Sphingosinicella sp. BN140058: one gene and its partner. The protein of the gene in region 1 interacts with the protein of each later gene in a pairwise test. Links are inferred from orthologs where the notes say so. Each region holds a gene or a part of one and is shown on either strand. Other genes may lie near its edges.

Region 1 (3,319 bases):
TTGCGCCCTGGGCATTACGTAGCCGGGCAGGGTGGACAAAGGGATATGGGATCGCATGAAGGTGCCGGTGCCCCGCGCCGCCTCCTCGCCGTCGGCGTCGATCAGACGGCCTTCCCCGACCATCACCCGCCGGCGACCGCTTGCCCATCGTCCTTCGGCGATGATCGGGCCTGCGCGCAGCGGACGGGTGAAGAGGAGGTTGAAGGCGGTGGTCAGCAGGAAGCGATCGGTGACGAGGCTGTTGCAGGCATAGAAGGCCGCATCATCCAGCATCTTGAAGTAGGTGGTGCCGTGCGCGGCGCCGGCTGCGTGGAAGACCTCCTCGCGCACGTCGAAGCGGATGCGTGCGAAACCTTCTTCGATGATCTCCAGCTCGGACTCGAAGAAACGGTTGATCGGGGCGTGGCGATACAGAGATTCAAGCGCCCGGTAATGTGCCTCCGCACCGGCAAACGCCGGCGCGCCGGCGCCCGGCTCAGGCGGCATGGAGGCTCTCGACCCCTGCGAGCAAGGCGAACAGAGCATCGCGGGAGCGTGCACCGCGCAGCTTTGCCAGCGTGGCCCGGTCCCGGAGGGTTCGACTGACGCTGGCGAGCGCCTTCAGATGATCGGCGCCGGAATCGGGGGGAGAGAGGATCAGGAACACGAGGTCAACGGGCAGATTGTCGACCGATTGGAAATCGATCGGCGCGGTCAGCCGCGCGAAAAAGCCGAAGACCCGCTCCAGCCCTCCGATTTTGCCATGCGGAATGGCGATGCCGTTTCCGAAACCTGTCGAACCCAGCTTCTCGCGTTCGCTGAGTGCGCTGACGATGTCACGCGCCGAGATCCCGGTCAGTCGGCTGGCCGACGTGCCGAGCTGCTGAAACAGGGCCTTCTTGTTGGCGACGGTCAGGGCGGCATCGATGCCGTCCACCGTCAGCATGTGAGACAGGTCGCTCATCAGGGCACCGGTTGCTGGGGGACTCTCCCCAGCCCCCGTGTCAGATAAGGTCGCAAAGGCGTGTGCACGCCATTCGACTCATTGCGCTTTCGGCTCCACCCAACCGATGGTTCCGTCCTCACGGCGGTAGACCATGTTGAAGCTGCCGGTGCCGCTGTTGCGAAACATCAGCGCATTGGTGTTGCGCAGATCGAGCATCATCACCGCGTCGGACACGCTGGCATCGGGAATGTCGACCCGCGTCTCAGCGACGATCGGCGGATGTTCGCCGATATCCTCGTCCTCACCGTCGGCATTGGAGAAGACCCGATATTCGGCATTAGCAAGATCGTCGAGCGCCTGCGCCGGGCTCGGTGCCTGGCGGTCCTTGAGGCGCCGCGTGTAACGCCTGAGCTGCTTTTCGATCTTGTCGGCCGCCGCATCGAAGGCGGGATTCGCATCGGCTGCCCGATCGCTCGCCTTCAGAACCACGCCGGCGGGGACGTAGGCGACGATTTCGCAGGTGAAGCCGTGATCGTGCGGCCCCTTGCCGAACGTCACCTGCGCCGAAATGGCGCGGGAGAAATATTTGTCGGCAATCGCGTTGAGGCGCTCTTCGACGCGGCTCCGAAGCGCCTCGCCTGTGTCGACCTGATGGCCCGAGACCCGAATGTCCATTCTTCACTCCACCAGAGGATTTGGCGGCGGATTAGGCCTCGTGCCCGGCTGGCGTCAACCGCGGCCGTCCAGCCGAGCCCAGATCGGATCGGAGATGGTGGCCAGAAATGCGGAATGTGCTGCAAGCTCTTCCTCGGTGGGGGCATGAGGCCGGGGCGGCCGCACTTCGACAACGATCCGCTCCGCGACAAGTGCCTCGGCCGGTTGCGATTCCTTTTGCTCGACGATGATCGTGTCGGCGAGCGAGAAGCCGATCTGGCGGCCACCGGTCAGTTCGACGTAACATTGTGCGAGCAGCTGGGCGTCGATGAGCGCACCATGCTTGATCCGCAGACTTCGATCGACGCCGTAGCGCGTACAAAGCGCATCGAGACTGTGCTTCGCGCCCGGATGCTTGGCGCGCGCCAGCACCAGCGTGTCGACCATGCGGGTCATGCAGACAAGCGGCCGGCCGCAGGTGTTGAGCTCGTGATTGAGAAAGCCGAAGTCGAAACTGGCGTTGTGCGCGACCAGCGGGCAATCGCCCAGAAAGTCGATCAGTTCGTCGACCAGCTCGTGGAAGCACGGCTTGTCGGACAGAAAGGCCTCTGAAAGCCCATGCACCGCCTCGGCGCCCGCCGGCATCGATCGCTGTGGATTGAAATAGGCATGATAGGTGCGGCCGGTTTCGACCTTGTTGATGAGCTCGACACAGCCGATCTCGACCATGCGATCCCCGGTAAGCGGATTGAGGCCGGTGGTTTCGGTGTCGAAGACGATTTCACGCATGTTCGGGCTTATGCGGTTGCCTCGGCGCGGAGACAAGCGGCGATGCGCCGAACCGAGTCTCGCGTCCGATCCAGCGAACCTGCTGTATCGATGACGAAATCCGCCCGCGCGCGCTTTTCGGCATCGGGCAGCTGCTGGCGCAGGATCTGCGCGAACTTTTCAGCGGTCATGCCGGGCCTCGCGAGCACTCGGCTGCGCTGGACATCGGCAGGAGCGGAGACGACGAGGATCTTGGCGACGGCGCGCCAGCCCTCCTTCTCGAACAGGAGCGGGATGTCGAGCAGGACGATCGGATCGGCGGCATGCTTCGCCAGAAACGCCTCCCGGGCGCGTGCGACCGCGGGGTGAATCAGCGCTTCGAGCTGCCGCAACGCTTCCGGTGCAGCGAGGACCCGCTCGGCCAATGCGCCACGATCGACTCCGGCCTGTCCGGTGGTGCCCGGAAACGACGCCTCGATCGCTTCGACGAGGGCGCCCTCGCGTCCCTGCAGCCGATGGACCTCCGCATCGGCGTCGAACACCGGGATGCCTTCGTCGGCGAACATCTTCGACACTGTCGATTTGCCCATGCCGATCGAGCCGGTGAGGCCGACCACCATCATGACGTCAGAATCGCACGAAGCTCCGTATCGCCCTCTTCGGGAGGAGTTTCGCCGAAGAAGAGGCGAAAGGCGGATCGCGCCTGGCCGATCAGCATCGCCAGGCCATCGACTGCCGAGAAGCCGAGATCCGTTGCGCGACGGAGAAGAGGCGTCTCAATCGGCGCATAGACCATGTCGAGCACGAAGCTGCCGGCACGCAGCCGGGGCAGGGCGTTGAGCACGTCTTCCGGCATCGAGGCGAAACCGTTCATCCCCATCGGCGTAGCGTTAAGGATACCTATCGCCCCCTGCATCGCATCCGCCGCCGAGGAATAATCGTAGATCTCGCCCTGGCAGCCAAACTCCGCGA
Region 2 (4,436 bases), 2.1 Mb from region 1 along the record:
GTTGCCGCTCCGAAGATCCCCGCCGGACAGCCGGTCGCCAAGCCGAGTTTCAACTGCCGTCATGCAGGAACACGGACGGAGCGGATGATCTGCGCGTCGCCCACTCTGGCCGGCCGCGACCGGCAGATGGCCTCGGTCTATTATGAAGCGATGGCGAACAGCGATGCGGCGACTCAGCGTCATCTGCGAAGGAGCCGCGATGCCTTCTTGGCCCGCCGTGAACGATGCGGCTCGGCGGCGTGCGTCGACGGCGTCTATGCCGCGCGGATTTCCGAGATCAGGAGCGTTCGGGAAGGCCGCTGAAGTCGCGGATTTCCTGTGGAAAAGATCCCGTTTCACTTTCCAATCGGGACGCGGCTGCCCATAACGAATCCATGTCCGCGCCCTACGTTCCGCTCCGAATCTTCTCCTGCTACACGATGCTGGAAGGCGCGATCGAGCCGAAGGCGATCGCCAAGCAGGCGAAAAAGCTCGATCTTCCCGCGGCGGCGCTTACCGACCGGAACGGCCTCTATGCCGCGATGGCCTTTACCGATGCGTGCAAAGGTGAGGGCGTCCAGCCGGTGGTCGGCACGATGCTCGGCCTCGCCCGGCCCGGAACGCCCGACGGCAAACCGCCGATCATCGATTGGCTTGCCCTCTACGCGCAGACCAGCGCCGGCTACGACAATCTCTGCGCGCTGGTCTCGGCCGCGCATCTCGATCGTCCCGTCGAAGAGGAAGCGCATGTCCGCTTCGACTTTCTCGAGGGGCGCACCGAAGGGCTGATTGCGCTGACCGCCGGTGCCGAGGGCGCGCTGGCCCGGCTGATCGCGGAAGGGCAGGATTCACTCGCCGACGACGTGCTCGGTCGGCTGGAGTCGCTGTTTCCCAACCGGCTCTACATCGAGCTCAGCCGCCGCGGCGACGCGGTCGAGGAGAAAGCCGAAGCGCGGCTGATCGACCTCGCTTATGCGCGCAATCTGCCGCTGGTCGCGACCAATCCGGCGCGGTTCGTCGAGCCGCATTTCCACCAAGCGCATGACGCCATGCTCTGCATCGCGCAATCGAGCCAGATCGACCGCGATGATCGCCGCAAATCCTCGCCCGAGGCCTGGATGAAGCCGGCTGCCGAGATGCGCCGTCTGTTCGAGGATCTTCCCGAAGCGATCGAGAATACGGCGGTGGTCGCGCGCCGCTGCGCGGTCGGCGCGCCGAAGCGCAAGCCGATCCTGCCGAGCGTCGCCGGCGATCTCGAAGGCGAGGCGCGGCAGCTGCGCGAGGACGCTTATGCCGGGCTCGAGAAACGGCTCGCCGTCTATCCCGATCTCACCGCCGAGCAGCGCCAGGTCTACCTCGATCGGCTGGAGTTCGAGATCAAGATCATCGTCGGGATGGGCTTCCCCGGCTACTTCCTGATCGTTGCCGACTTCATCAAATGGGCCAAGGACAACGACATTCCGGTCGGCCCGGGGCGCGGCTCGGGCGCCGGGTCCGCCGTCGCCTGGGCGCTCACCATCACCGATCTCGATCCGCTCCGGCTCGGCCTGCTGTTCGAACGCTTCCTCAATCCGGAACGCGTGTCGATGCCCGACTTCGACATCGACTTCTGCGAAACCCGGCGCGGCGAGGTCATACGTTACGTCCAGCAGCGCTACGGCGCTGACAAGGTCGCGCAGATCATCACCTTCGGAAAGCTGAAGGCGCGCGCCGTGCTCAAGGACACCGGCCGCGTGCTGCAGATGTCCTATGGGCAGGTGGATCGCCTGGCCAAGCTGATCCCGAATCATCCCACCGACCCGTGGACGCTCGACCGTGCGCTGAACGGCGTGTCGGAGCTTGCCGCCGAGTATAAGGGCGACGCGCAGGTCCGCCGCCTCTTCGACCTGGCGATGAAGCTCGAAGGCTTGCCGCGGCACAGCTCCACCCACGCCGCCGGCGTGGTGATCGGCGATCGCCGGCTCGATGCTCTGGTGCCGCTCTATCGCGATCCGCGCTCGGACATGCCGGTCACCCAATTCGACATGAAATATGTCGAAGGCGCGGGCCTCGTGAAGTTCGACTTTCTCGGCCTCAAGACGCTGTCGGTGCTGCAGAAGGCGGCACATCTGCTGCGCAAGCGCGGAATCGATGTCGCGTTCGACACGTTGGCGTGGGATGACGAAGAGGTCTACAAGCTGCTTCAGCGCGGCGAGACGGTGGGCGTGTTCCAGCTCGAATCCGAAGGCATGAGGCGCACCCTGGCGGCGGTGAAGCCGACCAATTTCGAGGACATCATCGCGCTCGTCTCGCTCTATCGGCCGGGCCCGATGGACAACATTCCGACCTTCGGCGCCCGCAAGAACGGCCGCGAGCCGATCGAATATCCGCACGCTTTGCTCGAGAACGTGCTGCGCGAGACCTATGGCATCTTCGTCTACCAGGAACAGGTGATGGAAGCCGCCAAGGTCCTCGCCGGCTACAGCCTCGGCGAAGCCGATCTTCTTCGGCGTGCCATGGGCAAGAAGATCAAGGCGGAGATGGACGCGCAGCGCGAACGCTTCGTCACCGGCTGCAAGGCGAACCAGATCGACAAGGCCAAGGCCAACGAATTGTTCGATTTGATCGACAAGTTCGCCGGCTACGGCTTCAACAAGAGCCACGCGGCGGCCTACGCCCTGGTCGCCTATCAGACGGCGTGGCTGAAGGCGCATTATCCGGTCGAATTCTACGCGGCGTCGATGTGCTTCGACATGCACCAGACCGACAAGCTCGCGATCTTCGTCGACGACATGCGCCGGCTCGAGATCGAGTGCCTGCCGCCCTGCGTCAACGCCAGCGAGGCCGAGTTCGATGTCGAGCCGCATGGCGAAGGTCACGCCGTTCGCTATGCGCTTGGCGCGCTCAAGGGCGTCGGCGAAAAGGCTATGGAGCAGCTCGTCGACGAACGGAAGATCAACGGGCGCTTCAAGTCGCTCGATGATTTCGCCGAACGGGTCGATCCGCGCCTGCTCAACCGCCGTCAGATCGAGAGTCTCGCCGCGGGCGGAGCGTTCGACGCGCTGGCACCGAACCGCGCCGCAGTGTTTGCTGCTGCCGAGACGATCCTGGCGCACGCGTCGAGCGCAGCCGAGGCGCGGACCAGCGGGCAGGGCGGGCTGTTCGGCGGCGAGAGCAATGTCGTGCCGATCCGGATGCCGGTCGCCGCCGCATGGTCGATGGCCGAGAGCATGGCGGCGGAAAAGGAAGCGTTCGGCTTCTATTTTTCCGCGCATCCTGTCGATCGCTTCCGCCACCTTGCCGAGGCGCATGGCGCACGCAGCTTCGGCGCCTATTGCGCGATGCCGGCGCCGCCGGACGGCGGCCGCTCCAACGGCGTGATGGCGGGCATGGTCGAAGATGCGCGCTGGCGGACGTCGGCACGCGGCCGCCGCTATCTGATGGCGACGATGTCGGATGCGTCGGGGCAGTTCGTCGCGACCTGCTTCGAAGACGATGTCGCAGAACGGCTGGAGGAAGCGGCCAAGTCCGGCGCCTGCGCGCTGCTCACCGTCGAGCTCGATCGCCGCCCCGGCGACGAGACCCCGCGTGTGACGATCAAGCAGATCCAGCTGTTCGAAACCCTGTCGAAGCGCGCTCGTCTGCAGCTCGAAGTCGAGGTTGCCGACGAAGCGGCGCTGCGCCGCCTTGCCGAGGCATTGGCAAGCGAGCGCGGCGGCGTCGGCGATCTTCGCCTGCGCGCCAGGTTCGATGGTGGTCAGGCCGAGGTGCTGCTCGGCCGCGACTTCAAGCTGGACGCCGATCTCGCGGCGCGCATCGAGCGTCTGCCGGGCATCGTCGCCGTCAATCTCTCGGCCGCCCCCGCGCCGCGGCTTGCGCTGGTCTCCTGAGGGCATACACTCCCCCGCAAACGGGAGAGTTTATGCTTGGTGGAATGCAGGATTGGCCGCTCCGCATCATGCGGATCCTCGATCACGCGGCGCGCGAGCACGGCACGCGTGAACTCGTTTCCCTCTATGCCGACGGGACGGTGACGCGCACCGATTGGGCGGGAATCCAGCGCGACAGCCGCAAGCTCGCGGCGGCGCTCGAGCGGCTCGGCGTCCGTCCGGGCGATCGCGTCGCAACGCTGGCGATGAACCACAGCCGGCACGTCGTCGCCTGGTACGGGACGATCGGCATGGGCGGGATCATCCACACCATCAACCCGCGCCTGTTCGACGATCAGCTCGCCTACATCGCCAACCATGCCGAGGACAGGATCCTGTTCTACGATCGCGCCTTCGCGCCCCTGGTCGAGCGGCTGAAGCCGCGCTGGACGACGATCGAGAAATTCATCTGCTTCGACCCCGCACCGGGCGAGCCCGGGTTCGAGAATCTGATCGACGAAGAAGCCGGCGATTATCAGTGGCGCGAGGGCGACGAGCGCGAACCGGCGATGCTCTGCTACACCAGCGGCACCACCGGCGATCCCAAGG

The links. The genes of interacting proteins can lie anywhere in the genome.
Region 2: the proteins of dnaQ (region 1) and dnaE interact in binary tests that used the Escherichia coli proteins (3 or more experiments, as listed by UniProt). The link is inferred for Sphingosinicella sp. BN140058 from one-to-one orthologs.

What each region holds. Positions count from the first base shown.
Region 1 is NZ_CP035501.1:2,351,894-2,355,212, reverse strand. What follows is about bases 512-3,319. They hold dnaQ (DNA polymerase III subunit epsilon), read right to left. Parts: upstream 2,369-3,319; coding sequence 1,655-2,368; downstream 512-1,654. Other genes in these bases: ETR14_RS10585 (shikimate dehydrogenase), read right to left, coding at 2,967-3,319; coaE (dephospho-CoA kinase), read right to left, coding at 2,377-2,970; hpf (ribosome hibernation-promoting factor, HPF/YfiA family), read right to left, coding at 1,022-1,600; ETR14_RS10605 (PTS sugar transporter subunit IIA), read right to left, coding at 512-943. Outside these bases: ETR14_RS10615 (DUF1491 family protein), read right to left, coding at 1-1; ETR14_RS10610 (PaaI family thioesterase), read right to left, coding at 1-486; more of ETR14_RS10605, read right to left, coding at 476-511. UniProt on the Escherichia coli protein: DNA polymerase III is a complex, multichain enzyme responsible for most of the replicative synthesis in bacteria. The epsilon subunit contain the editing function and is a proofreading 3'-5' exonuclease.
Region 2 is NZ_CP035501.1:4,477,427-4,481,862, forward strand. The notes cover bases 1-4,048. They hold dnaE (DNA polymerase III subunit alpha), read left to right. Parts: upstream 1-374; coding sequence 375-3,848; downstream 3,849-4,048. Other genes in these bases: ETR14_RS20175 (lysozyme inhibitor LprI family protein), read left to right, coding at 1-303; ETR14_RS20185 (long-chain fatty acid--CoA ligase), read left to right, coding at 3,881-4,048. In the rest of the region: more of ETR14_RS20185, read left to right, coding at 4,049-4,436. UniProt on the Escherichia coli protein: DNA polymerase III is a complex, multichain enzyme responsible for most of the replicative synthesis in bacteria. This DNA polymerase also exhibits 3' to 5' exonuclease activity. The alpha chain is the DNA polymerase catalytic subunit.